2 linked regions of the Alkaliphilus metalliredigens QYMF genome follow. The protein of the gene in region 2 binds, or shares a complex with, the protein of the main gene of each other region. Links are inferred from orthologs where the notes say so. Each region holds a gene or a part of one and is shown on either strand. Other genes may lie near its edges. The genes, in order: trxA and AMET_RS04860.

Evidence for each region.
Region 1: the proteins of AMET_RS04860 (region 2) and trxA are in contact, whole or in part, in an NMR structure (PDB 2IPA), measured with the Bacillus subtilis proteins. The link is inferred for Alkaliphilus metalliredigens QYMF from one-to-one orthologs.

The regions. Positions count from the first base shown.
Region 1 is NC_009633.1:3,681,054-3,697,307, reverse strand. Bases 6,393-9,139 are described here. They hold trxA (thioredoxin TrxA), read left to right. Parts: upstream 6,393-7,480; coding sequence 7,481-7,798; downstream 7,799-9,139. Other genes in these bases: AMET_RS17645 (glycine/sarcosine/betaine reductase component B subunit), read left to right, coding at 7,865-9,139; trxB (thioredoxin-disulfide reductase), read left to right, coding at 6,426-7,373. In the rest of the region: AMET_RS17700 (DUF1015 domain-containing protein), read left to right, coding at 1-197; AMET_RS17695 (oxidoreductase), read left to right, coding at 328-1,383; AMET_RS17690 (YsnF/AvaK domain-containing protein), read right to left, coding at 1,461-1,841; AMET_RS17685 (YsnF/AvaK domain-containing protein), read right to left, coding at 1,853-2,329; AMET_RS17680 (hypothetical protein), read left to right, coding at 2,583-3,665; tRNA (uridine(34)/cytosine(34)/5-carboxymethylaminomethyluridine(34)-2'-O)-methyltransferase TrmL, read left to right, coding at 3,833-4,306; AMET_RS17670 (DegV family protein), read left to right, coding at 4,475-5,326; AMET_RS17660 (GrdX family protein), read left to right, coding at 5,966-6,349; more of AMET_RS17645, read left to right, coding at 9,140-9,151; grdC (glycine/sarcosine/betaine reductase complex component C subunit beta), read left to right, coding at 11,243-12,784; grdD (glycine/sarcosine/betaine reductase complex component C subunit alpha), read left to right, coding at 12,797-13,990; AMET_RS17610 (BMP family lipoprotein), read left to right, coding at 14,251-15,339; AMET_RS17605 (YjjI family glycine radical enzyme), read left to right, coding at 15,435-16,254. UniProt on the Bacillus subtilis protein: Participates in various redox reactions through the reversible oxidation of its active center dithiol to a disulfide and catalyzes dithiol-disulfide exchange reactions.
Region 2 is NC_009633.1:1,018,795-1,035,266, forward strand. Bases 7,299-10,263 are described here. They hold AMET_RS04860 (arsenate reductase ArsC), read left to right. Parts: upstream 7,299-8,562; coding sequence 8,563-8,964; downstream 8,965-10,263. Other genes in these bases: AMET_RS04845 (DUF1858 domain-containing protein), read left to right, coding at 7,500-7,703; AMET_RS04850 (ArsR/SmtB family transcription factor), read left to right, coding at 7,880-8,197; arsB (ACR3 family arsenite efflux transporter), read left to right, coding at 9,045-10,118; arsD (arsenite efflux transporter metallochaperone ArsD), read left to right, coding at 10,159-10,263. Outside these bases: AMET_RS04810 (NAD(P)/FAD-dependent oxidoreductase), read left to right, coding at 1-321; AMET_RS04815 (NAD(P)/FAD-dependent oxidoreductase), read left to right, coding at 354-1,619; AMET_RS04820 (DUF1667 domain-containing protein), read left to right, coding at 1,622-2,035; AMET_RS04825 (MgtC/SapB family protein), read left to right, coding at 2,075-2,782; AMET_RS04830 (fructose-1,6-bisphosphatase), read right to left, coding at 2,960-4,957; AMET_RS04840 (selenium metabolism-associated LysR family transcriptional regulator), read right to left, coding at 6,139-7,056; more of arsD, read left to right, coding at 10,264-10,458; AMET_RS04875 (ArsA family ATPase), read left to right, coding at 10,471-11,358; AMET_RS04880 (ArsA family ATPase), read left to right, coding at 11,351-12,241; AMET_RS04885 (tungsten cofactor oxidoreductase radical SAM maturase), read left to right, coding at 12,320-13,396; AMET_RS04890 (molybdenum cofactor guanylyltransferase), read left to right, coding at 13,568-14,284; AMET_RS04895 (molybdopterin-dependent oxidoreductase), read left to right, coding at 14,651-16,472. UniProt on the Bacillus subtilis protein: Catalyzes the reduction of arsenate [As(V)] to arsenite [As(III)]. In vitro, can dephosphorylate para-nitrophenyl phosphate (pNPP).

The sequences.
Region 1 (16,254 bases), 2.7 Mb from region 2 along the record:
ACTTTGTGGGTGGCATTAGAGGTCTAAAAGAGCTTGAGAAAAGAGTGAAGCATGACATGAAGATTGCTTTTTCATTATATCCACCATCAATGGATGAGCTTTTTGCCATCGCAGATATTGGTCAGGTAATGCCTCCAAAATCTACTTGGTTTGAACCAAAGCTAAGAAGTGGTTTGTTTGTACATTTATTAGGATAGTTTAAAATCAATTATTTCTGTAAAACGCCTATCATTAGAACCATTGATGATAGGCGTTTTTGTGTTATACTCTATTTAAACCATAAGGAAAATATTTACTGGTATTTAAAAAGATGAGGGAGGAGAGTATATGAAGAAATTAAATGTAGGAATGATTGGATTTGGAATGTCTGGAAGAGTTTTTCATGGACCGATGATAACCAGTATGGATGAGTTCAATTTTAACAAAATTGTATGTAGTAGAGAAGCAACAGTGAAGGCAGCACGAGAAAGTTATCCTGAGGTACAGATCATTTCCGATGTGGATGAATTGATGGCAGATGACACAATCGATTTGATCATTGTGGCAACTCCTAATCTATCCCATTTTAAATTAGCCCAAAAGGCGTTGCTGGCTAATAAGCACGTGATTGTAGAGAAGCCCTTTACAGTGACCTCTGCAGAGGCTGATGAGTTGATTGAGTTGGCCAAGAAACAAGAAAAAATAGTAACCGTATACCAAAATAGAAGATGGGATAGTGATTTTCAAACAATAAAACAAGTGATTGAGAATGGACTATTGGGGAATATAGTGGAATACGAAGCTCACTTTGATCGATTTAGAAACTATATTAAAGCTGGATGGCGCGAAGAACAACTTCCAGGATCTGGGATGCTGTATGATTTGGGAAGTCATTTGATTGATCAAGCCCAATATTTGTTTGGATTACCCAAGGAAATCAGAGCAGACATTCGTGTCCAGAGAAAATGTGCTAAATGTGATGATAATTTTGAACTGGTTTTAGATTACGGTCAAGTGAAGGTAACTTTGAAATCGGGAATGTTAGTAAGGGAAGCATTGCCTCACTTTATTGTATTAGGAGATCAAGGATCATTTTTGAAATATGGTATGGATACACAGGAAGAGATGCTTAAAAAAGGTGAAACCCCAAAGACCATGGAGAATTGGGGAGCAGAGCCCGAAAGCATTTGGGGAACCATCAACACTGATGTAAATGGATTACATATAAAAGGCAAGATAGAGAGTTTAAATGGAGATTATAGAGGGTTTTATCATAATGTGTACAAGGCAATTATGGGAAAAGAAGAATTGATAGTGAAGCCAGAAGAAGCAAGAAATACAATTAAAATCATTGAACTGGCTATGAAAAGCAACAAGGAGAAAAGAACCATCGAATTTAAATGATCCTGATCACTCTACAGAATTATTGACACCCTCAAACTCGATGGTATTTCTATCTTATTTGAGGGTGTATTGTATGACTACGGAGTCTGTGTATCTTCTGTTTGGTTATGGATGAATTTGTCATCTCCAGTGGTTTTTACATGCAGTTTTTCTTTTTTTAGAGTTGTTTCAATTTGCTTCATCTCGTGAAACTGTTTGTTATCAATACTCACATTTTCTAAAATAACAGGATGTTTAGTGATTTCAATGTGTTCTTCACTGATGGGAATTCTGATTGTGTCAGCTTGGCTCTGTTCTTTACCATCGAAGACCTGCTTTTCAATTACAATCTCCTCTCTAACAACAGGAACAGTAACTGTTTTTTCCTCCGTTATCACCTCTTTATATATATGAACCTCTCCAGTTTTTACCTTATTTGTACATATATCTAATTTTTCTTCCCGGAGTTGTCGCTTGATATCGTCGAAGTCTAATGGAACCCCCTATCGTTTTCTTCATCTTCATCTTTTATTTTAGCATTACCCTCTTTATTGACATGGGCATCTTCTTTTTTCAGCGTTGCTTCTATATGTCTTGTATCTTCTACTTGGCGCTTATGGGCTTCAATTTCTCCCGTTATCACAGTGTGTTTATCTACTTGAACCTGGTCCTCACTGATGGGAATGTGAATCGTTTCTTCGTCAGTAATAGGAGAATCACTGGATTCATTATTGATTGAATGTCTTTCTATAATCACTTCTTCATGACTTACAGGCACATCAACTATCTTTTGTTCTTCAACAATTTCTTTACTAAGCTCCACCTCGCCTACTTGAACGCGGTTTTTAGAAATATCCAATTCTTCACGACGAAGACGAAGCGATTTGTCATCGACGTTTCGGGCTTTATCCTCTTCTTTTTCTATTTTGTCGTCATCACTTCCAAAAATTCCAAAAAATTTGCTCATAGTTACCTCCTGTAATGATCTTATTTTTTATTATCAGTTATATTTTGTGCTTTATATAGATTCAATATGCATAACTAATTTTGCTAATGAAGATGATGTTTACAGCTCCTGGTATAAAAAAGATCCTATTTAAAAATAATAAGGACTATTATACTTATGGCGTTTTTGTTTATAGACACTGATATTTCTACTTTAAACTAAACCGTAAGCGTAAACAATTAACGATTAGAGTTAAGGAAGGAGATCATGCTTAATGAGAAAAAGAGTAAAGGATATGATGTTTTTTGTGCTGATTTTATCACTAGTCCTTGCGACGTCGGGCTGCGCACCTGAAGAAGCAGGCGAGGAAAGAGGGGAAGTGAGAGAGGACACTTCATTTGCAGGGAGATATGTTGGGTATTCATGGCAGGGAGAAGTCACTGGGACTGCCTTTGAAGACACAGAACAGTTCGTAGAAACCATATTGGATCTCGATGAAAATGGCGTGATTCAAAATGCAAAAATGGTTTTTTTTGTCCAAAAAGAAGGGTTTTGGATCCCTCGGCAAAGTGGAAATGCCTATGTGGATGTAGACTTTTCAGTAGACCCTAAACCGGCAGTACCTGGTGAAGATTATGAACCAGGAGAATCAATGTTTACTATTTACACTGCAGACATGATGGCTTTCTACGCTGTTGCAGTAGATGAGCCAGGAGTCGTTGCAGTTGCAATGGTAGATCCCATTACAAGATACCAATTTGATAAAAAGTTTCCCCAAGATTTTGATTTTCAAATTCCAGTAAGTGAGTTGACAATCGGAAGTTCTGAGGTGGTGCCAACCATAAGAACTTCAGCTGGAGGACTCATGAAGCCCGATGAGTGGGAGACGCTATCAGATCAAACCATTTTTAACATTAACCCATGGTCTCATGTGGTGAACGATGTAGGTATATTACAAGGGGTCAACGAATCATCTTCCACACAAGCGTTTCTTGAAGCCCTAGGAGTTGAATTTGATGGCGAAGAACCACAACCAATGAATGTTGCCTATGGGTATTTTGGTATGGGTGGATGGGATGGTAATTATGGCGCCATTGAAGAATCTCTTAGAGGCCAGGATGCAACAGAAAAGACATCCTTAATAGATTGGTCCATTCCACGCTATGCCGGCGCAGTCAACGAAGAAAATATCTTTGGGGTTGATGTTGAATCAGGTGCAACACGTACAGTGCAGAACTCTATCGACGGTATTTCCGGTGCAACAACGCGAATGTCAAGAGAATCCACTTCGTATCAACGGGCATTGGTGGAAGCAGGTATCATTAATGAAGAAGACGTGATCGTAGGAAGATTCTAAAAACATAGGTTTCTAATTCTCTGTGAAAATGTCTCAAAATAAGTAGTAACTAGATAAACCAAGATATCGAAATAAAGTCTCCCTTTATGGTATAATGGTTTATCCTTATTTGAATTAGTGAAGTAAAGGTGTAGAGAAAAAGTTTGGAAGAATGGGAGGCAGTCGAATTGGCTTTACATGTTGTATTACTTGAACCAGAAATTCCCCAAAACACAGGAAATATTGCTAGAACCTGCGTTGCTACAGGAGCAACTCTTCATTTAATTGGTCCCATGGGTTTTTCAATAGATGAAAAACAGGTAAAAAGAGCAGGGCTAGATTATTGGGAGCTGTTAGATCTTAATTACTACGATCGTTATGCAGACTTTTTAGAGAAAAATAAGCACCCAAAGGTTTATTGTGCCACAACAAAGGCGCAAAAAAACCACAGTGAGGTTGCGTATCCTCAGGATGATACATATATCATGTTTGGAAAGGAAACAGCAGGGATCCCTAAAGAAATATTAAAAGACCATGAAGAGACATGCATTCGAATTCCCATGGTGGACATCGAACGGGCTCGTTCTTTAAATCTATCCAATGCAGTTTCAATTGTGGTCTATGAAGTATTACGACAATGGGGATATTCAAATATGAGGTAGTGTTATTGCTACGAAAAAGCATCAAAGTTGAGAGCGTTAAACAACTTTGATGCTTTTATTTTTATGAACTAAAGAATTTAGGTTATAAATAGTACAACAAGAAAATATTGTAAATTATATAGATAAGTTATACAATAAAATAAAAGCACCCCTATTAGGAGGTTGGCTATGAAAAAAATTCAAATCATCGCAGATAGTATGCTTGATATACCAAAGAATATAATGAAAGCATATAATATTAAAATAGCACCATTAAGGATTCATTTTGAGGGTGGGGAGTATCGGGATGGAGTAGACTTGAGTCCCCAGCTCTTTTATGAAAAACTATCAGAAGCAAAGGAATTACCGAAAACATCTCAAGTGTCACCAAATACATTTATACAAATGTTTAACGAAGCAATTCAGGAGGGATATGAAGTGATTTGTATTAATGGATCTTCTAGAGCCAGCGGAACCCATCAGTCAGCCATCATTGCGAAAAATGAAATTGACAGCCCGTTGATTGATGTCGTTGATACCATGGGATTAAGTATGGGGGGAGGATTGTTGGTCTATGAAGCTGCCAAAATGGTAGGGGCAGGAAAGGAAAGAAAAGAAATCGTTGAAACACTCCTTGCCTTAAGGGACCGAGTAGATCATATTTTCACAGTGGATACATTGGAATATTTAAAGATGGGTGGACGATTAAATCCGATGAAAGCAACCATTGGAACTATTTTAAGTGTAAAACCAATTCTAACCGTAACTGAGGGCCTAGTGGATTCATTAGATAAGGTAAGGGGAAGCAAAAGGGTTATGGGAAAAATGATTGAGTTAGCTAAAGAAAGAGGAGGAGATTTTCATGAGCAAACCATGGTTTTGGCCCATGCAAATAGACCCGATATTCTGGAAACTTTTAAGGCAAAAGTAATAGCGGAACTAAATCCAAAAGAAGTACTTACAGCTGAGATTGGTGGTACAGTAGGAACCCATGCTGGTCCTGGTACATTAGCTATTTTTTACTATAAAAAAGTGAAATAGAAGGTAGTTGAGATTTTTTGTATTTAAGGCAGAATAATTTGAATTTATCGTGACAATCAATTCACTATCAAATGACAAAAAATGCTTTACATTCTAGTATATAGTTGATATAATTTTAACGAGAAGAGCTACTCGTAAAGTTTACTAATCAGTAATACTATAGCAACAATAGTTACTACTAATAGGAAAAAGATAAATGATTAAAAAAATAGATATTCTGCACTTCTATAATAAATGATAATAAAAAAAATATCGAAATCTGGAAGAAGAATGTGGGAGAGATTCGATCAAGGCCTAAGAAACCATAGGTAATGATTGGACGCCGAAGGAAGAAGCTAGAGAAATTGCCCTTTTCTAGTGAAAATCTCAGGCAAAAGGACCGTATTTGGACAGAACTCTGGAAAGCGATTTTTCACCGAAGGAGCAACTCCTCATACATTGAGGAAGAATCTCTCAGGTACAAAAACAGAGATGACTTTTGGCAACGGGCTGTTGACATAAGTTTCTCTGTTTTTGTTTTGCCATTTTCGTGTATAGTCAATCTTTGGAAAGGCAATAAATTAAAGAGTAATACTAGATGATTAGAATAAATTACAGTGGAAATACATAGGTCACATTGTATGAGAGGGGACGTTAAAGTTGAAGGCTATCATTGTCACCAATAATCCTAGAGTAAAGGAAAAGTATAGTCAGATTTATCAAGTGGTGTTTGAAGAAGGAAGCGTCTTAGATGTGTTAAGACAGGTCCGGGATTATATTCATCGAGGACATGAACTACTAACCCACCCATTATCAGGAAGCGTTAAGCCTAATGAGTCACCCTATAAAAGTGTCTTAGTCTCTACAATGGCTGAAACAGTAGAACTAAACTCAGTTAGAATCATAGAAGGAAGCATGGAAACCGCACAGAAATTGATTAATATGAAAACGATTCCGCGTTGGAGTGAAAAAGTACTCCAAGATTTTCAAGTGATAGACTGTTCATTGATTGACAGTGGCATTGAAAGTATGACACAATTTTAATGATGTTAAATTAACTGGTTCTAAAAGCAAGACAAAAAGGACTAAATAAATTAAAAGAAGTTAAGGAGTGGAAAACATGGAAAATGTTTATGATGTTGTAATTATTGGAGGGGGTCCTGCGGGACTATCAGCTGGGCTTTATGCAGCAAGAGGAAAAATGACTACTTTAATTCTAGAAAAAGAAAAGACCGGTGGCCAAATTGCCACAACTGAAGAAGTGGCGAACTACCCTGGTTCAATTACAGATGCCACAGGTCCCGCATTAGTTGCCAGAATGGTTGAGCAATGTAATGAATTTGGAGCAAAAATTGAAAAGGACACAATTAAAGAAGTTAAGTTAGAGGGAAAAATTAAGATTTTAGTAGGAGAAAAGAATACATATCATGCAAAGTCTATTATTGTAGCTCCAGGAGCCAGTCCAAGACTTTTAGGTGTACCAGGAGAAAAAGAGTTAACAGGTAAAGGGGTATCTTATTGTGCCACCTGCGATGGCGATTTCTTCACAGATTTTGAGGTGTTTGTCATTGGTGGAGGAGACTCTGCGGTTGAAGAAGCAATGTTTATTACAAAATTTGCCCGTAAGGTAACCATTGTTCATAGAAGAGAAGAACTTAGGGCAGCTAAGTCTATTCAAGAAAAAGCATTTAAGCACCCTAAAATTGATTTTATTTGGAATACAACAATCAAAGAAATTAAAGGTGATGGGTTAGTTGAATCAGTTGTATTTGAAAACCTAAAAACTGGGGAAATTACAGAGCATCATGCAGATGAAGAAGATGGCACATTTGGTATTTTTATGTTTGTGGGATATATTCCCCAAACCGACTTGTTTAAAGGTATGTTAGACATGGATCGTACAGGTTACATCGTGACAGATGATAATATGAAGACCAATGTCCCAGGGGTATTTGGAGCAGGGGACTGTCGGGTCAAGTCATTAAGACAGGTTGTAACTGCAGTATCAGATGGGGCCATTGCAGCTGTACAAGCAGAAAAATATATTGAAAATAATTTCGAAGAGTAAAGCTTGATTCGTAATTAGGTGAAATTAAAAATCAAATTAATGTCTCCTTTGTACTTCTGGTTTAGAGGAGATAGATAAAATGAATGCGATGTTAAGGAGGTGAAAAGATGCTAGCAGTGGATAAAGAAACTTTTGAACAAGAAGTGTTAAAGGCAGAAGGATATGTTTTGGTTGATTTTTGGAGTGACGGATGCGAACCATGCAAGGCTTTAATGCCTGATGTTGAAGCATTAGAGGCACAGTATGGAGACAAAGTGAAATTTGTTAAGCTAAACACAACTCAAGCCAGAAGATTGGCAATAAAAGAAAAGGTACTTGGACTGCCAACAATTTCCATGTATAAAGATGGAGTTAAGGTGGAAGAAGTAACTAAGGATGCAGCAAACAAGGAAAATATTGAGGCAATGATTACAAAAAGCTTATAAGGCTCTACTGGCCTATGGCATGAACGTTCAAACTATAGGCCTGATCAATAAAGGGAGGTGAAGATTGTGCGCTTAGAATTAGGTAAGATTTTCATCAAAGATGTACAGTTTGGTAACGCATCGAAAGTGGAAAATGGCGTGCTGTATGTCAATAAGGATGAAATGATAAAAGAAATTGGCGGAGATGAACACATCAAGAGCATTGAAATTGGGTTAGCACATCCGGGTGAGGAAATTAGAATTACACCTGTTAAAGATGTCATTGAACCAAGAGTTAAGGTGGAAGGTCCCGGTGGTATTTTCCCAGGGATACTAAGTAAAGTTGAGACTGTTGGAACTGGACGCACACATGCTTTGAAGAATGTAGCTGTTGTGACTGCTGGTAGCATTGTTGGATTCCAAGAAGGTATTATTGACATGACGGGTCCAGGAGCAGAATACACACCATTTTCACAAAACCATAACATTGTTGTTGTTTGTGAACCGGTAGATGGTTTAAAGCAATACGATCATGAAGCGGCTGTGAGAATGATTGGACTAAAGTCAGCTCAATACTTAGGTGAGCTAGCAAGAAGTCTTCAACCAGATGAAGTACAAGTATATGAAACACAACCAATCTTTGAATCAGTTAAGAAGTATCCTGACTTACCTAAAGTGGGTTATGTATACATGCTTCAAACCCAAGGACTTTTACATGACACCTACGTATATGGTGTAGACGCTAAGAAAATTGTGCCAACACTGTTGTATCCAACAGAAATCATGGATGGTGCAATTATCAGTGGAAACTGTGTATCTGCTTGTGATAAAAACCCAACCTATGTCCATCAAAACAATGGAATCATTGAAGAACTTTATGAAAAGCATGGTAAAGAGATCAATTTCGTGGGTGTTATCATCACCAATGAAAATGTTTACCTGGCTGACAAAGAAAGATCTTCAAATTGGACTGCCAAATTATGCAAATATTTAGGGCTAGATGGTGCCGTCGTTTCACAGGAAGGCTTTGGAAATCCTGATACAGATTTAATTATGAACTGCAAGAAAATTGAAGCAGAGGGAATTGACACAGTTATCGTAACTGATGAATATGCGGGACGAGATGGTGCATCTCAATCATTAGCAGATGCAGATCCAGTGGCTAATGCGGTTGTAACCAATGGAAATGCAAATGAAGTGATTGTTTTACCACCAATGAAAAAAATAATCGGAAGCACACAATATGTTGATGTGATTGCCGGTGGATTTGATGGAAGCTTAAGAGCAGATGGTAGTATCGAAGTAGAAATCCAAGCAATTACTGGAGCCACCAATGAAACAGGATACGTAAAGCTGTCTTCAAAGGGATACTAGTAGAAAAATTACTAATATTTGTCAGCAGATAAACGTTTGCAATTAATCGAAATATCTAAAAATAAAATTTCAAAACGAAAGGATGGTACTTAATGAGTTTATTTGATGGAAAAAAAGTCATCATAATTGGTGATAGAGATGGAATTCCTGGTCCAGCTATGGAAGAATGTCTAAAGGGTACAGGGGCGGAAGTTGTCTACTCTTCTACAGAGTGTTTTGTCTGAACCGCTGCAGGTGCTATGGACCTAGAGAATCAAAAGAGAGTAATGGATCTAACTGAAAAGCATAATGCTGAAAATGTAGTTGTTATTTTAGGAGCAGCAGAAGCAGAGGCTGCAGGATTAGCAGCTGAAACAGTTACCAATGGAGATCCAACTTTCGCAGGGCCATTAGCAGGAGTCCAGTTAGGACTAAGAGTTTATCATGCAGTAGAGCCTCAATTTAAAGATGCAGTAAATGCTGAAGTATATGAAGATCAAATCGGCATGATGGAAATGGTGCTTGAGGTTGATGCCATCATTGAAGAGATGAGCAATATCAGAAATGAATTTGGTAAATTTAAAGACTAAGAGATCCTTTTATAAAAATAAATATTTTCCCAAAAATAGAGAGGGGGGAAAGCATGAGCAAAAAGAGAGTTGTTCATTATATTAATCAATTCTTCGCCGGGATTGGTGGAGAAGAAAAAGCGGACATAAAGCCAGAAGTAAGAGAAGGTATTGTAGGACCAGGAATGGCTTTAGAGAGCGCATTAAAAGATGAAATAGAAATAGTTGCAACGATTATTTGCGGTGATTCCTATTTTAACGAAAACGTAGAAGAAGCAAAGGCTGAAGTCATAAAGATGGTAAAGCAGTATAAGCCTGATCTATTTATTGCAGGCCCTGCTTTTAACGCCGGACGCTATGGTGTTGCATGCGGAACCATTGCTAAGGAAGTAAATGATCAGTTAGGAATCCCTGTATTAACAGGAATGTACCCAGAAAACCCAGGTGCAGATATGTATAAAAAGAGTGTTTACATTATAGAAACTGGTAATTCTGCGGCAACAATGAGAAAAGCCATTCCAGCTATGGCCGCTCTTGCCCTTAAGATGTTAAAAGGAGAATCAATTGGTTCTCCAGAAGACGATAAATATATTTCCCGAGGAATCAGGAAGAATTACTTCGCCGAAGAGAGAGGCGCTAAGCGTGCAGTTGATATGCTGATGAAGAAGTTAAATAAAGAAGACTTCGTAACGGAATATCCAATGCCAGACTTTGATCGCGTAGAGCCAAATCCAGCAGTGAAGGACTTAAGTACTGCGAAGATCGCATTGGTTACATCTGGCGGTATTGTACCAAAGCATAACCCAGATAGGATTGAATCTTCTAGTGCATCTAAATATGGAAAATATGATATTTCACAGTTTAAGGATTTAACGGAAGCAGATCATGAAACCGCTCATGGTGGCTATGATCCTACCTATGCCAATACAGATCCTGATCGTGTTTTACCAGTAGATGTATTAAGAGACTTAGAAACAGAGGGCATCATTGGCAAATTACACAAGTACTTTTACACAACAGTGGGTAATGGGACTTCAGTTGGAAGCTCTAAACTCTTTGCAGCTGAATTTGCAAAGGAATTAGTGGCTGATGGTGTGACCGCCGTTATCCTCACATCTACGTGAGGCACCTGTACACGTTGCGGTGCAACGATGGTGAAAGAGATTGAAAGAGCAGGAATTCCTGTAGTACACATGTGTACAATTGTACCCATTTCCTTAACGGTTGGAGCGAATCGAATTGTACCCACAATTGCAATTCCACATCCATTAGGAAATCCAGCATTAGATGAAAAAGATGAAAAGAGCTTACGAAAAAAATTAGTTGTAAAAGCCCTAAAGGCCTTAACAACTGAAGTTGATGGTCAAACAGTATTTGAAGATTAATGAACCCATCAATATGACTAGATAAATGAAAGACATAAATAGATGGGTGATTAGGGTCACCCATCTATTTAAATATTATGCCGAAGAACAAAAATGATGATAACTGATTCATTAAAAAAATGATTGATTCGCAAGAAAATTCTTTGGAGGTGGCTATGATGTCCTACGCAGTAATGAAGGGTGCCGGTTACATTCTTGTACATGCACCTGATATGGTAATTCACAGTGGAACGACACAGATTGGTGAAAAACTTGGAAATCCAGAATCAGAGTATTTAAAAAAGCTTCCTAATCATTTAAGGAGCTATGAAAAAGTAGTGGCTTATCCGCCAAACCAAGTATATATAGGGAATATGAAACCCGAAGAGCTACGGGGTTATGAGATGCCATGGCATACCCATGAAGTTGAAAGTGCAGATCGTTTTGGTAAAGTAGGAGAAATCATGCCCCAGGACGAGTTTATTGGTTTCTTAAAGGCTGTTGATGTTTTTGATCTTGTTAAATTAAATAAAGAATTCACCAAAGAAGTAAGGGGAAAGCTTGAAAAACATCCTTTAATGACAGAAGCGTTGATCGCTAAAATTAAAGAAGGTGAAGAGCAAGAGGATATTGATCAATTCATTAACAATCATCATGCAGAGGCAATTTATCAGGATCACAAGATTGTGGGATGCGTCAAGCGAGCCCATGAAACGGATTCTAATTTAAATGCTCATATTATGTTTGAAAACTTAGTTGCAAAAGCTTCAGGTGCATTATCATTCATGAATCTAATTGCTAAAAATGACATTGATGTGACATCAATTGAGTATGTCATTGAATGCTCAGAAGAGGCTTGCGGCGATATGAATCAAAGAGGTGGCGGGAACTTTGCTAAGGCAATCGCTGAGGTTGTTGGCGCTGTTAATGCAACTGGATCTGATACAAGAGCATTTTGTGCTGCACCAGCCCATGCCATGATCCAAGCGGCAGCTTTAGTTAAGGGTGGCGTGTATGAAAATGTTGTGGTTGTCGCCGGTGGCGCAACTGCTAAGTTAGGCATGAATGGGAAAGATCATGTTAAAAAAGAAATGCCAATCCTGGAAGATGTATTAGGTGGATTTGCAGTATTGGTGAGTAAAAACGACGGTGTGAATCCGATTATCAGAACTGATTTAATTGGAAGACATACAGTAGGAACAGGTTCTTCACCACAGGCAGTCATCACTTCTCTAATCACTGCACCCTTAGATAAGGGTGGTCTAAAGATTACAGATGTTGATAGATACTCAGTGGAAATGCAAAATCCAGATATCACAAAGCCTGCTGGAGCAGGAGATGTACCTGAAGCTAACTATAAGATGATTGCTGCATTAGGCGTAAAAAGAGGCGATTTAGAAAGAGCAGAAGTGGCTACATTTGCTAAAAATCATGGTATGCCTGGATGGGCGCCAACCCAAGGACATATTCCTTCTGGAGTACCTTACCTAGGGCATGCACGTGAAGCTTTCTTAAATGATGAAATCAAAAGAGCTATGATTGTTGGGAAGGGAAGTCTATTCCTAGCTAGAATGACAAATCAATTTGATGGCGTATCCTTTATACTAGAAAAGAACGATGGCCTAACAGAAGAAAAGCCACAAGGGATTTCTGAGGATGAAGTAAAATCTATGATAGGTGAAGCCATGAAGGATTTTGCGTCACACTTATTAGGTAAATAAGGGGTGAACTCAATGACTGAAAATAAAGCAGTAAAAAAAATGATTGGTAATGTCTTTAACGACATTGCAGATGCAATGCAAACAGGACAATTTGGAAAAAAGGCTCGCATTGGACTAACGACATTAGGAAGCGAGCATGGTGTTGAGACGCTGATTCAAGGTGCCGAAATGGCAGCACAAATGTGTTCTGATTATGAGGTTATCTTAATCGGACCCAAAAATGATACGAAATTTCAAACAATCGAAGTAAATGAAGAAGAAATGATGCATAAAACCATGGAGAAGCTACTAGAAGATGGCACAATTGATGCCTGCGTGACGATGCATTATAACTTTCCAATAGGGGTAGCCACAGTAGGCAAGGTGTTCACTCCTGGAAAGGGAAAAGAAATGTATCTGGCAACAACAACAGGAACAACCTCTACCCATAGAGTAGAGAGTATGGTGAAAAATGCCCTTCGTGGAATCATAGTCGCTAAGGCTTGTGGGATTGAAAACCCAAGTGTGGGTATTTTAAATCTTGACGGATCAAGACAGGTGGAGAGAGCATTAAAGGAATTGAATAGCAATGGATATCCTATTAATTTTCAAGAATCCATGCGTTCTGATGGTGGCTGTGTTATGAGAGGAAACGACCTCTTAGCAGGAACGCCAGATGTCATGGTTCAAGATACACTATCAGGAAATATTTTTATGAAGGTGTTTTCTTCCTTCACAACTGGAGGAGAATACGAGTCCATGGGATATGGCTATGGACCAGGAATAGGCGATGGATACGATAAGACAGTGTTGATCCTATCCAGGGCATCTGGAACGCCTGTTGTAGCCAATGCCATTAAGTATGCAGCTGATTTGATAAAGGGAAATATTAAAGAAGTGGCAAAGCGGGAATTTGATTTAGCTAGAGCAGCAGGTGGAGAAGCGATTTTGAAATCCTTGATAAAAGGCACTCAAAAAGCCGCTTGTGATGAAAGAGATAAAGAGGTAACTGCACCGCCACATGAAGTTGTGACGGGATCCATTTCGGGTATCGATATTATGGATTTAGAGGATGCTGTGACAGCTCTTTGGAAAAAGGGGATTTATGCTGAAAGTGGTATGGGCTGTACAGGGCCAGTGGTCATGGTCAGCGAAGCCAAGCTACAGCGAGCAATACAAGAGTTAAAAGAGGCCAAGTTTGTTGCCCAAGAAGCAGATCCTTGTTAAATAAAAAAATGTAATTTTAAGAACCCATGGTGAACTATGGGTTCTTATCTTTTTGTATAGTATATGAACCCAAAATGTACAAAGGAGAACTTGTCTCCATGCTTCATAGACTTCTCTTCACAACCCTAGAATTCGGTTGCATTTCTATATTTTGTATATTATAATCAATTATATAGGCAGTAAGTTTGTACTATAATTTTTAATCACTCAATACATATAAAAAAGAGTGATTAAATAACTTTCAAAAGGGGGATTTAAAAGTGAAAAAAAGTCTCATGTTATTACTAGTAGGCATGCTAATGTTATCAATGTTATTGACAGGCTGCGGTGGCGGTACAGTTGAAGAAGATGAAGTTGTAGAAGAAGGTGAAGTTGTTGAAGAAGAAGTCGTTGAAGAAGTTGACTTTTTCGTAGGCCTTGTAACCGACGTTGGCGGAATCGATGATAAATCCTTTAACCAAGGTACCTGGGAAGGCGTAGAAAGATTTGCTGCTGAATTTGGATCAGACAAGAATTTCTTACAATCCGAAGAAGATGCTGATTATTTACCAAACCTATCGGCATTTGCGGACGAAGGAGCTGACCTGATTGTAGCACCTGGATTTTTATTTTTGGAATCCCTAGCTGAAGCAGCAAGCAACTTCCCAAATCAAAAGTTCCTATTAATTGACGAAGTGGTTGATGCTCCAAATGTAGTTAGTGCTGTGTTCTCAGAGGAAGAAGGATCTTTCTTAGTGGGAGTAGCAGCTGCATTAAAGGCCCAAGAAGCAGGTCAAGACACTGTTGGTTACATCGGTGGGATTGACTTTGAATTAATTCAAAGATTTGAAGCTGGATTTGAAGCTGGAGTTTGGGCTGTAGATCCAGACATGACTGTTTTAGTAGAGTACGCTGGTGCATTTGACAGTGCGCAAACGGGGCAAGCATTAGCAGCTAGATTATATGACCAAGGTGCATATGTAATCTACCATGCAGCTGGTGGTACTGGTAATGGTCTAATTAGAGAGGCTAGAGACAGAAGACTTAATGGTGAAGATGTATGGGCAATTGGTGTTGACAAAGATCAATTCGAAGATGGAATCTACGAAGGCGATAGCTCAGCAGTTTTAACTTCAATGATGAAGCGTGTAGACGTTGCTGCTTATGATATTGCTAAAATGGCTTTAGAGGGTAATTTTCCAGGTGGAGAAGTTTATGTCTTCAATTTAGAAAATGAAGGGGTAGGACTACCTGAAAACAACCCAAATCTTTCAGATGAGATTGTAACACAAGTGAGAAGCTATATTCCACAAGTTGTTTCTGGAGAGTTAGAAGTACCAACTTTACCAGTAAGATTACAAGAAGACTAAATTAAATAGAATAACTATAAAAAAACCAAGATTTTATAGTCTTGGTTTTTTTTACTTAAACCATATAGACTTCATAAAATAAGAGGTGTTAGAAGATGAAAGCAAAGCAAAGTGAAATACTAGAAACAATCAAAAGTAAAAATTTGAATTATCAACAAAAACACCATATTTTAGCGAATATTGCCGAAAGAATTGTGGATCCAATGGAGGTATTACACTATACAACTGAAGAAATGCAGACAATAGAAAATAGTATGATCTGTGATTTAAATGAAGGCTACGGCGTGTATAGACCAAGATACATTGTACCGGATTACGCAGTATTTAGTGAAAAAGGTTGCAAATATTTAGAATTGGAACCCCCAACTGACATAGATGAATTATTAGATGGACTCCTGATTCTATACAGCCATGTGCCGTCTATCACAAGCTTCCCGGTTTTTGTTGGACAATTAGATCAATTAATAGAACCATTTATTACAAATGAAGATGAAGATTATATAAAAATCAAAAGATTTTTAAATCACATAGATAAAACGGTTCCTGACTCATTTTGCCATGGGAACATTGGGCCTAAGGCCACTAGAGCAGGGGCGTTGATTTTAAAGGCTGTTATGGCGTTGAAAAACCCCACACCTAATTTGACCATTAAATACAATCAAGACATAACCGAAAGAGAATTTGCAAGACTTGCGGTAAAAGCAGCCCTGTTGGCCGCTAAGCCCTCCTTTTCTAATGATCTAGGCTATATTAAGGATGTAGGAGAACATGGGATTGTAAGCTGCTATAATGCCCTTCCTATTGGTGGTGGCGCCTATACCCTTTTAAGACTCCGATTAGGGACCATTGCCAAATCTTGTGATTCAAGAGAAGGATTGATCAAGGAAGCCCTACCTTATTTATCCAAAACGATGT
Region 2 (16,472 bases):
ACAAGACCCAATATTCACTTTATGGAGTTGCCTGATAGTGAGAAAGCAAAGCTTATTGAAAAGGACCCTAGATTCGGAAGAATCATTTGCCGTTGTGAAAACATTACTGAAGGAGAAATTGTAGATGTGATTAAAAGAAAGGCAGGAGCAACAACATTAGATGGAGTAAAGAGGAGAGCGAGACCAGGTTCAGGAAGATGTCAGGGTGGATTCTGTGCTCCCAGGGTCATGGAAATTCTTGCGAGAGAGCAAGGGACTGACGTTGCAGAGGTTGTAAAGGATGGTCTCGGTTCTTATATATTAACAGGAAAAACCAAGTAGTAAAAATATATAGATGGGTAGGAGGAAACATTTTGTTACAATATGATATTGTCGTAATTGGTGGAGGTCCTGCGGGGCTTGCGGCTGCCATAGAGGCACGAAAAAATGGAGTCAAAAAAATATTAATAATAGAAAGAGACAGAGAATTAGGTGGTATACTACAGCAATGTATCCACAATGGGTTTGGGCTCCACATTTTCAAAGAGGAATTGACTGGTCCAGAATATGCAGAACGGTTTATCAAAGAGCTGATTACCATGGACATAGAATATAAACTAGATACAATGGTCCTAGAGGTTTCAGATAGTAAAGTGATTACAGCCATGAACGCAACAGATGGAATACTTCATATACAAGCTAAAGCAATAATATTAGCAATGGGTTGCAGAGAAAGAACCAGAGGGGCCATTAGAATACCTGGAACCAGGCCGGCAGGGGTTATGGCAGCTGGAACGGCTCAGCGTTTTGTTAATATTGAAGGTGATATGATTGGAAAAAGAATCGTTATTCTTGGTTCGGGAGATATTGGACTCATCATGGCAAGACGTCTAACTCTTGAGGGGGCTGATGTACTAGCTGTTGCAGAGTTAATGTCATACTCAGGGGGATTAACAAGAAATATAGTTCAATGTTTAGAGGATTTTAACATCCCACTTTATTTAAATCATACAGTAGTCAATATTGAAGGACATGACCGAGTAGAAGCTGTAACCATTGCACAGGTTGATGAAAAGTATAAACCAATCAAGGGAACAGAAAAGAGGTTTGAATGTGATACGTTACTACTGTCTGTAGGACTGATTCCTGAAAACGAACTCTCTAAATCCGCAGGGATAGCCCTTGATAATGTTACGGGAGGTCCAATTGTAAATGAATCTATGGAAACATCTGTTGAAGGCATTTTTGCCTGTGGTAATGTTGTTCATGTTCATGATTTAGTAGATTGGGTTACGGAAGAAAGTAGAAGAGCCGGTAGTAGTGCTGCTAAATATATAAAAGGGCAGATACAAAGTAATTGTAAAACCATCAAACTCAAGGGGATAAATGGTGTACGATATGTTGTTCCTCATCAAATAAGATTGGATAATATAGAACAAACAGTTGAATTGATGATGCGTGTAGATAATATCTATAAAGATATAAAATTTGTTATTAAAAGTAATGGAGAAGTCATAAAAGAGGTAAAACGAAAACATGTTGCTCCTGGAGAAATGGAAACCATTAAATTAGACCTAAGTAAATTTACGCCAGGTGATTGTGATGAAATGTATATAGAAATTGTTGAAAAGGAGGCATAACCATGGAAGAAAAAGATATGATTTGTATTGTTTGTCCCTTAGGTTGCAAGTTAAAGGTGACTAAGAGTGATATAAGTCAAACAGGATACGCTGTTGAAGGAAACAAGTGTTTCAGGGGTGTGGATTATGGTATCAAAGAAATGACAAATCCCACAAGAGCATTGACAACAACTGTCGTTATATCCGATGCTTCTGTAAAAAGACTGCCAGTTAGAACATCTGGAACAATTCCTAAACCTCTAATCAAACAAGCAATGGTCTTAATTAATAAAGTCGAGGTTAAAGCACCAATCAAAGTAGGAGAGGTTATCATTAAGAATATTCTAGATACAGGAGTAGACATAATCGCCTCTAGGAGCATGTGTCAAAATTCAGAACATGAGGATTTGTTAAAAGCCTGTTTCCTTCAAGGATAAATTCTTATAGAAATAAGCAATATAAAGGAGTAGAGATTATTGATAAGCGATGGGGAGATTGTTTTAAGACTAATTTTATCAGCCATAGCAGGAGGTATTGTTGGCATGGAAAGAGAGGCCAACAATCGTCCTGCTGGACTTAGAACCCATGTATTAGTTACTTTAGGCTCTACCCTTATTATGCTAATATCTATGTATGGCTTTCAAGGACTCGGTGCGGATAATAGTGGTGGGGAGCCTGCTAGATTAGCAGCACAAGTAGTGAGTGGAATCGGATTCTTAGGAGCAGGAACCATTATGAGAACGGGAAATGATATTCGAGGCTTAACGACTGCTGCCAGTATTTGGGTTTGTGGGGGTGTAGGATTAGCTATCGGAAGTGGTTATTATGTAGGCGGGATTGCAACGACAATCATCGTCATGTTTACCTTAAAAAGTTTGGGTTTTATACAAAGTAAGTTATTAAAAAGCCAAAATAAATTATTAATTGTCCAGGGTAAAGAGCGGGCTGGGTTAATAGGTAACATAGGACATATATTAGGTAAAAATAATATTAATATTAAGTATATTAAGGTTAATAATGAAGATAACATTGAAGAAGATGAAGGTTATATGATAGAAATTAGATTTATGGTGAAGTTACCATCTAAATTTATAAATGAACGTTTTTTTGATGAAATTTTAGATGTACCTGGAGTAGACAATGTAATATGGGAAGGCGATTTAGAAGAAGCTTTTCTATACTAAATCCCAACCATCAGATATTATTTGTCAAATGGTAATGATGTTCATAAACCAAGGAATATTATAAAAGCGCTAATAGTAGAATAACTAAAAAAAGGGCTGTAGGGGATGAAATCTCCTACAGCCCTTTTCAGGAAAGTGCTTAGACAGCTTTGCTGTCGAATGTGGTTTCAATGGTAGTTACCTCTGCTCTTTAATCAATCCCGATCTGTAAGCATCCAAAAGCATTTCCAAATCCTTAACCTGGAACTTCAGTTTTTCACCGTCATCTGTATCCCGCACCCTTTTTCTTTCAACTTCCTTTTCTAACACCATTGTAGTAGAATGAATATCCTTCTCTTCTTCAATGGCTTTCTGGGTTGATTCGAATGGGTCATGGGATACTAGTAAAAGGCCGTATGAATTATAGATCAGTGTATAGCCTGCTATTCCAGTAGTACCTTGATAAGTCCTGGAAAAACCTCCGTCAATCACTAACAGTTTTCCATTTGCTCTTATGGGACTTTCACCTTCTTTGAGTTTAACGGGCACATGACCATTAATGATATGGGACACATCTGGATTGAGACCAAACTCCTCAAATATGATTCTACACATCTTCTCATTATCCTCTAGCTTAAAATAGGGATCTTTTTTCTCAACATGGGTTTCCTTATCATTTATGAAATATCTTTCGAAGGTGGTCATCTTATCTTTACCAAAGAGGGGGGAATCTGGTCCAGTCCATAAATACCAAGTGATATCCATACCATGCTGTTTTGCTATCGGATTATTCTTACGGAAATATGCTTCTCTTACTAAAATCTCTAACCTGTCGAAATAAGCCTTTCCGCTGTAGGAGATCCCGGATGAATCTATTGTTACTTTTTTAAAGCTACCATCTTCATTCATTGGAATGCCACCATGATACATCAGGTTTGAATTGAATTTTAAATACATACTACCATTTGAAAAGAGAAATCTCACATGTCTTTGGAGCTTTTCACTGTTTAGAAATGATGATTTTAACTTTTCCATTAATTCTTTTTCTTCGATAGTAAGTTTATAAGGATTTTTAGGGTTGATAGTTGGAAAATTAGAATCCTTTAGTTTATATATCTTTCCATCTATGTCAACTGTCCCATCTTCATAATTAATTTTATTTAATAAAAGTCTGTCCTCCATAGAAAAATGTGGTCGTCTATTAATGATTTCGCCTTCTAATTTAAACTGTATGATAGAGATCGCTTTATGCATCTTTGCAATAAGCTTTAAATCATTTTCGGTGTAAATGATATCGCTTTTAATTTTAGGCTTAAAAGCAGTGCAATCATCATCTTTATAAAAATCTAAAGCGAAGGTAGCTAAGGGAAGTAAGTTGATACCATATCCATCTTCGATGGTATTCAAATTGGAATATGTGGCGCATATTCGAATAAGGGTTGCAATACAAGCCTCACTTCCGGCTGCGGAGCCCATCCATAATACATCATGATTTCCCCATTGAATGTCAACGGAATGATAATTCAAAAGCGTGTCCATAACAATATCTGGACCAGGACCTCTGTCAAATATATCCCCTACAATATGAAGTCTATCTATCACCAATCTTTGAATCAGCTTTGACATTTCAATGATAAATTCATCGGCCCTTCCAATGCGAATGATGGTTTCGATGATTTCATTGTAATATTCTTCCTTGTCTAGCTCCTTAGGACCTCTGTGCATGAGTTCCTCAATTATGTATGCAAAGTCCTTTGGCAGAGCCTTCCTAACTTTCATACGGGTATATTTAAAGGCTGCCTTTCGACAGACCTCTACCAGTCTAGAAATGGTAACTTTATACCATTCTTCAATATTTTCTTCCTTCTTATGAATAAGATCTAATTTTTGTTCTGGATAATAGATCAGTGTTGCAAGGCTTTTTATTTCCGTCTCACTCAACAGATCACCAAAAACTTCTATTATCTTTCGTTTTATATTTCCAGAGCCATTTTTCAACACATGATTAAAAGACTCATATTCTCCATGAATATCAGACAAAAAATGTTCGGTACCCTTAGGGAGGTTCAATATAGCTTGTAAATTGATGATTTCAGTACTTGCTGAAGCGATAGTGGGAAATTCCTTAGACAAAAGTTTTAAATATCTCAAATCGCTGCCGAAATCTTGAATTACATCATTATTAGAATATACCATATAACACAACTCCTCATTCATCAAAAGTTCATATTAAATTATAACATTACTTTCCACATGATTGCTAATAATTAAACTATAAAGCGGGGTGAGTTGATGATGTTATTATCAAGGATAGCAGATATGCACTAGATGCATAGCCTCTTTACTAGAAATACCAAATATTGATTACAATAAGTTAATATACTTAACATCTAAATTATGATATAATAAAATGTAACATAAACGCTTGCCCAAGCGGAACAAAAAGCAGTTTTGAATCTTTTGATTCAGAACTGTTTTTTTTTACCAATAGTAAACACTCGTTTAAATAATTACATACTTATGTTACGATATAAAAAATATAGCGTAATAAAGGAGGCCATAACTATGGAAACAGAAAAAATAAGCTCTATTAGTAGTTGCTGAGGACCTTCCCATGAAGGTGTTGGTCAACACCAAGAAGAGAGTCAAGAGAATTGTCTTGTTTGTGGTGAAAAGCTAGCTTATTTAGAAATAGGCAAAGTGCTTAGATGTATGGACTGCGGTAAGCAAGAATTAGGCTATGTCCATTGTGCAAAGGGGCATTATATTTGTGACCATTGTCATGGAGAAAAATCCTTCAATATCATTTTAGGTTTAATTGCCTCTGCAGAGGGAATAAACCCATTATTAATAGGAGAACAAATCATTAATGAAGCCCCCATACCAATGTTGGGCTGTGAACATGCTTGGGTTGCAGCGGGCTCACTATTGGCTGCTATAAAAAATCACGGGGAAATTGATGTCACAGAAGAGCAACTAATAGAAGTCTTAAATAGAACAAAAAAACAAGCCATAGGAGCCTATTGTGGCTTGACAGGAATTTGTGGAGTAGCCCCAGCTATTGGTGCTGTCTATAGTGTTATTTTAGGAGCAGCCTGCCCTAAAAATGAAGAGACAGCAGCTACCATGCATGTGGTTTCAAAGGTTATTGAAGCCATAGCTAATGAAACAGGTCCCTGCTGTTGTAAAAACTTTGTACATACAGCCCTAAAGGTTGCCTGTGATTATTCGGAAAAATATCTTGAAATACAGCTTCCATCTACTCATGATATTGTTTGTCAGCACAGTGATCGACATCCCCATGGGTGTAGAGAGCAGCAATGTAGCTACTACTCTAATCAAAAGGAAGCCAAGAGAACAGTATAGAATTAAGTATGCTACTCATTAGAAGTCTCACCATTTTTAAAATACTGACAAACAAAACTTTGGAATTCGGCTTCTAATGGAGAGGGAGAACGATGCTTATGATAGACAAAATAAAAGTTTCTTTGTAAATTTAGGTCTTTAATTCTATGGGCACTTAATAGATTATACTTAATCTCATCTTCAACAGCCTTACTAGATAGGAAGGAAACCCCCAAGCCTCTACGGATACATTGCTTTATGGCCTCAGTATTTTCAATAAAAGCCACTATTTTTAGATCGGATACAGCAAAGCCCGTTGTATTCAACGACTCTTCGAAAAGAGCTCTAGTACCAGAACCCTTTTCTCTAAAAATAAACTTTTCCTTCAATATATCTTGAAGGGTGAGTTCAGCATGAGAATGATTATAGGGTTCGGTGTAGGGAGTAACGAACAGTAGTTCATCATGATTTAGTTCCACATATTGAAGCTGTTTATGAGGGATATTGCGTCCGATAATGCCGAAATCAATTTCTCCATTGATAATACCATCTACTACCTGTTTTGAGTCATAGTGGCGCATGGTAAAGGTAACATGAGGATACATTTTATTGAATTCACATATGAGATCTGGAATAATATATTGTTCTGGGATTGTGCTGGAAGCAAGTTCAATATTACCTGATATTTGCCCTTCAAACTCCCCAAGCTTAAATATGGCCTTATGCTTCAAATTAATCATACTGATAGCATAGTCATACAATAAATCTCCAGCCTTGGTAGCTGTAATTTTTTTGTTTGAACGATTAATAAGTATTGTGTTGAGTTGTTTTTCTAAGTTTGAAATATGACTGCTTATGGTAGGTTGGCTTAGATATAAATGCTGTCCTGCCTTTGAAAAGTTCTTGAACTTTACAACGGCGACAAAGGCTTCTAATTGTTTGAAATCCATTGTGATTCCTCCTATTTCATAATAAAATATACTTGTGAGGATAAAGCATAAAAGTTTTAGATATCCTAATTTCTATTTTAAGCTTAATTTCATGTGATGTATAATGGTATTGGAAAAAATAATCATACAGTGTGAGTCAATAGAAAAATGAAATAGAGCCACCTATGGAAAAACAATAGTAACATGTATTTTAATTGTATCTTAGGCTCATCTAGGATAGACCTATTTGTCTGATACCACAATTCATATAGAAGATTTCAATAGTTGGGTTCAATGTGATAATAACTTCCTATGACTATGTTGATTAATTGCAATTGATTACTCTCATAATAATTGATAGACTTATAAATGTAGTATCATTAACAAATGAATGAACATGACAATCATATTTTGTAGCCATTATTGTTCATGGACAAATTGCCAGAAAACAAGGAGGATATTCGATGAAAAAAGTAACGGAAGATATGACAATTGCAGAAGTATTAAAAATGGATAGAGAAGTGGCTGGTATTTTTATGAAATACGGACTACATTGTCTAGGATGCCCTGGAGCAACTATGGAAAGTATTTCCGATGCAGGAAACGTACATGGTATAGATGTGAGTTTACTCATAGCTGATCTAAATAAACACTTTGAGTCTAACTAAAACAAAAATCACATAGAAAATTGAGAAAGAAGCTATCTTAACGTTACGTTAAGATAGCTTCTTTACATAAGTTAACAAAAAATTAACAGTGACATTATTGACAAAAAAACAAAAAATGAATATACTAAAAACAAACACATAGATAAGTATCTATATAAAGGGAAAAGGTGGAATATATGGACGATCAAGTAGAAATACTAAAAGCTTTGGCAGATAAAAATAGACTGCTCATTATAGAGATGCTTTCCTGTGGGGAGCTGTGTGCCTGCGATATTATGGATGGACTAGCGTTAACACAGCCAACAATTTCACATCACATGAAGATTCTACAGCATGCTAAGCTTGTGAAGAGAAGAAAGGAAGGGAAATGGGTATTTTATTCGATTAATCAAGAAAAAGTCGATGAACTCCAGGGCTTTCTTAAACACCTAACGTCATTTAAAGAAGACTGTGTTTGTAAAGGAGCTACTCAAGAAAGCTGTTATTGTAGATAAACGTTAAACAATTGTAATGCATATGATATCAATGAAGCCCAAGGATGAGGTGAAATTTGATGAAAATTACCGTAGATCAAGAGGCAATTGAATATATTTTACAACATGGAGAATCTGCAACTATAAGATACAGTAAAAAAGGCTGATGCCATTCTGGGGTAGTGGATGTACCGGTAATATATCTAGGCGAGCCCCAAGATAATCTGGATGATTATTTAAAGTATGAATTAGAAAAAGTGACGCTGTATTATCCTAAAAAGTTAGAGACTGAAAGACAGGAAATACTCATCTCTGTTTCAAAACTATTTAGATGGAAAAAACTAACCCTTGAAGGGTACTAGAGAAAGATACAAGGAGGAATAGTGATGAAAAAAAAGGTAGCATTTGTATGTGTTCACAATTCTTGTCGTTCACAAATGGCAGAGGGGTGGGCGAAAAAGTTAGGCAGTCATGTACTGGAAGTATACTCAGCTGGAACAGAAGACTATCCAGAAGTAAAGCCTGGGGCAGTTCAAGTAATGGAGGAAGCAGGAGTCGATATGAGTGAACACAGTCCTAAGCTATTAACTGATATTCCAGAAGAAGTTGATTATCTGATTACCATGGGATGCAATGTCGTGTGCCCCTTTGTACCATGCAGTCACAGTGAAGATTGGGGACTTGAGGATCCCTCTGGTGGACCAACGGAAGGTTTTAGAAATACAAGGGATCTGATTAAGGCAAAGGTAGAGGACTTCATCAAAAGAGTAGAAAATAACGAAATATAAAGACGCTTAAGTAAATCAATGCAACATAGACTTTTTATTTTTAAAATGATGTAGAAAATATTTTTTAGGAGGAGATATTGATGGGCAATGAAAATGTTGTTCAAGAGGGAAAAGGGATTGGTTTTTTTGAGAGATATTTAACTGTGTGGGTAGCTGCATGTATTGTTGTTGGAGTGGCGATTGGCCAATTAATACCAGCCGTTCCAGAGACATTAAGTCGATGGGAATATGCCCAAGTGTCTATCCCTGTAGCAATTCTAATTTGGTTAATGATTTATCCCATGATGCTAAAGATTGACTTTACCAGTATTGTAGAAGCCACTAAAAAGCCTAAGGGTATCATTGTCACCTGTGTTACCAATTGGTTAATCAAACCATTTACAATGTATTTAATTGCGGCTTTCTTTTTTAAGATTGTATTCCAAAATTTGATTCCAGAGAGTTTAGCCAATGATTACTTGGCAGGTGCAGTGCTATTGGGAGCCGCTCCTTGTACTGCAATGGTATTTGTTTGGAGTCATTTAACAAAGGGCGACCCAGCCTATACATTGGTACAGGTAGCGGTTAATAATATTATATTACTATTTGCCTTTACACCTATTGTTGCGGTTTTACTAGGAATCACTGACGTCATTGTTCCCTATGACACATTGTTTTTATCTGTTGTTTTATTTATTGTGATTCCTTTAGTTGGAGGCTATTTATCTAGAAAATATATTGTACAAAGTAAAGGGATAGAGTATTTTGAAAATGTATTTCTTAAGAAATTTGATAATGTAACGATTGTTGGGTTATTACTAACATTAGTGATTATCTTTACCTTTCAAGCAGAGGTTATATTAAGCAATCCATTACATGTGTTATTAATCGCCATACCATTAACCATTCAGACGTTCTTTATCTTTTTCTTGGCCTATGGATGGGCAAAGGCGTGGAAATTGCCCCACAACATTGCTTCACCTGCTGGAATGATTGGTGCAAGTAACTTCTTTGAATTGGCAGTGGCAGTAGCCATCACACTGTTTGGTTTGAACTCAGGAGCAACCCTAGCAACGGTGGTCGGTGTTTTAGTAGAGGTGCCAGTCATGTTAACATTGGTTAAAATTTCCAACAGAACAAGACACTGGTTTCCTGAGGTAGCAAGAGAAAATTAAATATAATCATAAAAGAATATAATTGAAAGGATGAGTATAAATGAAAATTGAAATCTATGATCCGCCAATGTGCTGTTCCTCAGGAATCTGTGGACCGAGCGTTGATGACACATTAATCAAGTTAAACGAGGATATAGAGCTTTTAAAAAAGGAGTATCCTGATGCATCTGTAGAAAGATATATGATTACACAGCAACCCTTGAAGTTTAGAGAGAATGAAGCAGTTTTTAAAATGGTAAAGGAAAAGGGAAAAGAGATCCTACCCATTACAACGGTTAATGGAAAAATCATTAAATACAGTGGATATGCAACTTATGAGGAAATTCAAACACACCTATAGGAGATGAATAACATGCAAACAAAATTCATGCTTTTTTCTGGTAAGGGTGGGGTCGGCAAAACTTCAATGGCTTCCACAACTGCAGTGCATTATGCAGAAAAAGGTAAGAAAACCCTAATTGTTACAACGGATCCTGCAGCTAACTTATCCGATGTATTTGAGCAGGAAATTGGACATAAAGTCACCCCTATTAATGGAGTGAAAAGTCTTTATGCAATGGAAATAGACCCAGACAAAGCAACAGAGGAGTACAAAGAAAGATCCCTCGCCCCTATGCGAGAATTATTTGATGAAGATTTAGTGAAGGTAGCGGAAGAGCAGTTAAGTGGACCGTGTACAGAGGAAATGGCTGCCTTTGATAAGTTCATTGATTTTATGGATACTGATGAATATGAAGTGATTATTTTTGATACAGCCCCTACGGGTCATACCATTCGTTTATTAGAACTACCGGTGGATTGGAGTAAGCATATAGAGGAGAGTGCCAAGGGCAGTGGACAAACTTGTATGGGACCTGTGGCATTGATCCAGGATAGTAAGAAAAAGTATGATGATGCCATTGCCATATTAAGAGATCGGAGTCAAACTGAATTTGTCTTTGTGATGCAGCCAGAGGAAACCTCTCTAGAGGAAACCCAAAGATCTTCAAAGGACCTTGCACAAATTGGGATTCACACAACAAAGGTGATTATTAACGGATTAATTCCAGAAGAAGAAACCATAGTGCCTTTCTTTAAAGGAAAATATGATCGCCAACAGAAGGTAATTGACAAATCTAAGGATCTCTTTAGTGATCTGATGATTCAAACCATGGAGCTATTTGATAGTGAGCTAAAGGGTGTAGAGATGTTTATAAAAAGTGCAGAGAAACTCTTTGAAGGAAGTGATACCAATGAATAAATTCTCTACTAAACTCTATCCAATAGATGCAGAGAGAAAGAACATCTTCTTTTCAGGAAAGGGGGGTGTTGGGAAAACTTCAATGGCCTGTATTACTGCGGTAGAAACAGCTCAAAAAGGCTATAAAACCCTATTATTGACCACGGACCCTGCTGCCCATATTGGGAATGTATTGGATCAGCCCGTTGGGGACAAAATTGCTGCTGTAGCAGGTATCGATAATTTATACGCCGTAAAGATTGATCAAAAAAAAGCAACAGAAGAGTATAAGGAAAATATCTTAAAGGATGCAGAAGTAAAATTTGATCCAACCACAATTATGGCCATGAAGGAAGAATTAGACTCTCCTTGTACGGAAGAAATGGCATCCTTTCAAAAATTTGTTGAATATGCCAGTGGAGATGACTTTCAGGTGATTGTAATTGACACAGCTCCTACGGGTCATACCCTAAGGCTATTAGAACTGCCTATGGACTGGAGCAAGCAAATTCAGTTAAAAGCAGGAGCATCTGTTGAAGTCAGTGATGAGGATAAACGGCAAAAAGAACGGTTCGATAAGGTTATTAATATGATGAAGGATGAAAAAGTAACTACATTTGCCTTTGTGATGTACCCTGAAAGGACACCAATAATCGAAGCCTACCGTGCATCAAAGGAGCTAGAAACACTAGATATTAAAACACAGCTAGTGGTAGCCAACTTAATCATCCCAGAGGAGCAAGCCCTGACGCCTTTTTATCAAAAGAGAAGAAAAATGCAGCTAGGGTATATTGAAGAAATGAAGGAAACTTTTAAGGATGCTACACTTTTAGAAGTGCCTATGTTTGGTGAAGAGATCAAAGGGTTGGATCTGTTAAAAGAAATTGCAAATCAAATATTTTAAGGGGTATTAACGTAGGTAAGTCATCATATTTGTAAAAAGATGACTTACCTTGTTTCGCTTAGAAAAGGGGGAAAACAGATGAAAAGCTTAGGATATAAAGTACAGCAAATAGAGACCAATACAATTAAAAAGATATACTTAGAGTTGACGGATCGATGCAATTTAGATTGTTCTATATGTTACAGAAAAGGCTGGGGAATCTCCCCAAAGGACATGGAACTGAGGGTACTAGATAAATTTATTAAGGATATTGAGGGAATCGAAGGGATAGAAACAATTGTCCTTGGAGGAATAGGGGAACCCACCTATCATGGTGACATTCTAGACATTTTAGAAAAACTGAAGGGGTATAATCTTCATATGACAACCAATGGAACGCTGCTCACTGAAGACTTAATGAAAAAAATGATTGAGACTGTACATACGATTACTGTCTCTGTTGATGGGATGCAAGAAAAATTTAAGGAAATCAGAGGTATAGAATTAAATTTAATTGTGGAGAGCCTTAAGAATTTAGAAAAATTAAAGCAACAGATGAACTCTCCATATCCGAAGGTAGAGCTGCAATTTGTTGTATCTAGAGATAATATAAGTGATATATATAAGGTTGTCCAATTAGCCAGTGACTTGAATAGTAGCCGTTTAATTATATCTAATTTGATTCCCCAGGGAGAAGATCATAAGGATAATATTGTGTATGAAATTTACCCCACGGAGGAAAATAAAAACCTTTTAACTAAAATTCGCAATTATGCTTTGGGCAAGGGGTTGAATATTCATATTCCAGCCATGGCTTTGAAGACGGAGCGTTCTTGTAACTTTATTGAAGACATGACAACCTTTATTACCTCCACTGGAGAAGTAACCCCTTGCTATAGACTGTCTCATGATGGTGATGAGTATGTGTTTGGAAGGGATAAGAAGGTGAAAAAGTATTCCTTTGGGAATATAATGGATACGCCTTTATTAGATATATGGAATAATGAAAGATATCATCAGTTCAGATATACCCTCCATAATAATTTATACCCTTCCTGTATGGATTGTGACTTAGTAGAAGGATGTGAATTGCCAAGAGAATCAGAAGATTGTTTTGGGAATACAATAAGTTGTAGTGATTGTTTGTGGGGGAGGAAGTTTGTTGTTTGTCCTTAATATTGTTTTGTCTTTATAGAAGCGAAGAAAAGATTATAGATTAACAAAAACAGTTGAATAATAAAATGAGTCATGGCATAGTAGTGAAATGTCATGGCTCATTTTATTTATTATATAAAAAACGTAAAGAGATTGATTGAGATAGAAATAATTGAAACAATGTAATTTCTCTTGTCTAATAATATTATTTTTGATAAAGTATTGTTAAAGAAACAAAACCATTTGATACCCAATAATAAATCCTTAGTAGGAATGGATGATGAATATATGATGAGGAAAGATATTTCCGCAGTGGTGTTAGCAGGGGGAAACAGCAAAAGAATGGGACAAAATAAGGCGCTACTCAAACTGGGAGAAAGAACCATGATAGAGGTGATTGTGGAAAATTTAAAACCACTATTTAGTGAGATCATTGTGGTGACAAATAACTCAGAGCAGTACCCAATGCTTAAAGGGGTTCGGTTTGCTCCAGACCGAATACAAATGGTGGAAAAGAACTCTTTAATAGGGTTATATACAGGTCTTTGGGAAGCGAAAAATGATTGTATTTTCGTTGTTGCCTGTGACATGCCTCTTCTAAATACAGCTTTGATGCAGTATATGATTGAAAATCTAGAAGGGGAGGACATACTGATCCCCTATTTAGAAGGACATTACCAACCGTTGCATGCAATTTATGGTAAAAAATGCTTGGAGCCTATGGAAATGTTATTAGAAAAAGGGGACTATAAGATATTGAATTTTTTTGAGAAAGTTGTTGTGAAACATATAGATGAAGCACATGTAAAGAGGTTTGATCCTTATTTACAAAGCTTTTTAAATGTGAATAATCACAAGGAATATCAAGATTTAAAAGAGCGTTGCTTTGATGAAAAGAGTGAAGGTTGAGTCGCATTAGGGTGAATTTTGTGTTAATTTGTCGCAAAAAACTTGTATAGAAGATAAATAATTGTTATAATGAGATTAGTTAAAAAAATAACTACCTAATAATCAATATCATTTAATCAAAGACACTTGTATACTTTCAACACGTGAACTACTTATTTAATTAGCCAACTAAACCTTTTAAAAAGTTTATAATCTAAAACGATAAGGTGAAAAAGTAGTTCTGTGGTGAATATTTTTGTCTCAATCCATTGATACATTTCAATGTGTCTATTTCAACTGGAAGCGTGTTTAATCTTTCTTCCTAACTGATATAGGAAGATAAATATATCCTTATATTTATGAATAAGGTAAAAGGAGGTTGGTTTAATGAAATTAACAAGAAGAACCTTTTTGGGCAGTTCAATCGCTTTGACAATTGCAACAGCTTTTGGATTGTCAGGCTGTAGCAAGAAGCCTGAGACATTACAAGAAACAGAAGGAACTGGCGTAGAGGTTCAAAAGTTGGCCGAAGGTCAGTGGAAAGCCAGTGGGTGTTTAGGGTGTACCTCTTGGTGTGCAAAGCAAGTCTACATGGTGGATGGAAGAGCCATCAAAATTCAGGGGCATCCTGACTCGAAGGTTCATGGTGCAAACGATTGTCCCCGTGCACATTTGGCTGTTCAACAGGTCTATGATGCTGATCGAATCAAACAACCAATGAAACGAACGAATCCTAAAAAAGGGAAAAATGAAGATCCAGGATTTGTACCTATTTCTTGGGATGAGGCAATGGAACTTTTTGCAGATAAAATCATGGAATTAAGAAACAATGATGAAACCCATAAATTTGGTCTGTTCCGTGGAAGATACACAAACATCAATGATTTGTTCTATGGAAATTTACCTAAGATTATTGGGTCACCCAATAATATTTCCCATAGTTCTATTTGTGCAGAAGCAGAAAAATTTGGACCCTACTATACCCAAGGTTACTGGAATTATAGGGATTATGATGTAAGAAATACAAAATATATTATTTGCTGGGGAGTAGATCCACTGTGTTCTAACCGTCAAGTATCCCATTACTTAAATGTTTTTGGTGAACTACTTGAGAAGGGTGTTAAAATCGCTACCATTGATCCAAAACATTCAGCTACTGCTGCTAAGTCTCATGTTTGGATGCCAGTGAAACCAGGTCAAGATGGTGCATTAGCTACGGCTATGGCCCATGTGATCTTAACAGAAGGATTATGGTCTAGGGAATTTGTTGGTGAGTTCAAGGATGGTGAAAACCACTTTGTTGCTGGTAATACTGTAGATGAGGATAACTTTGAAGAAAATCATACCTATGGAATTACCAAGTGGTGGAACTTAGAATTAAAGGATCGCACACCGGAATGGGCAGAAGCCATTTGTGGAGTAGATGCAGCTACCATTAGAAAAGTAGCTACTGACTTTGCCAATGCGGCACCACAAGCCCTTGTATTTATGGGTGGTGGATCAAACATGCAGGTTCGTGGGGGATACAACTCCATGGCAGTCCATGCATTAAATGGATTAGTTGGATCTGCTGAACATGAAGGCGGTACCATTACAGGAAGAAGTCCGAAGTTAAATGGATTTACAAAGCCTGATGACTTTATGGATGAAATGGCTCAGAAAAATACTAAGATGCAAAAAATAGATCAAAGGGGATATAAGGAATTCCCAGCACTAAAGGATGGAAAATCCGGTGGTGGTGTGGTAACAAATCGAGTTGCTGATGCAATTTTAGCAGAAGATCCTTATTTGCCTAAGGTCATGATTGGATACTTCTGTAACTTTAACTATTCCTGTACAGAAACTGAACGTTGGAATAAGGCCATGGAAAAGATTGAATTCTTTGCACACTGTGTCACCCACTATTCTGAAATGGGACATTTTGCAGATTTATTACTACCATCTACCCATCATATGTTTGAGCAAATGAGTGCTGCAGCTCAAAAGGGTAATGGGTTTACACACCTGTGGATTGCTGAAAGATTAATTGAACCATTCTATGATGTGAAAAATCCGGAGTCAGAAATACCATGGATGTTAGCAGAAAAATTAGAAGAAAAAGGCTTTGGAAATTTAATGGATTACTTGAAAACCTTTAAAGATCCAGAAACAGATAAAGAACCTACAAATGGATTGGAACTAGAGTTACATGCTTTCAAAATCCGCACCC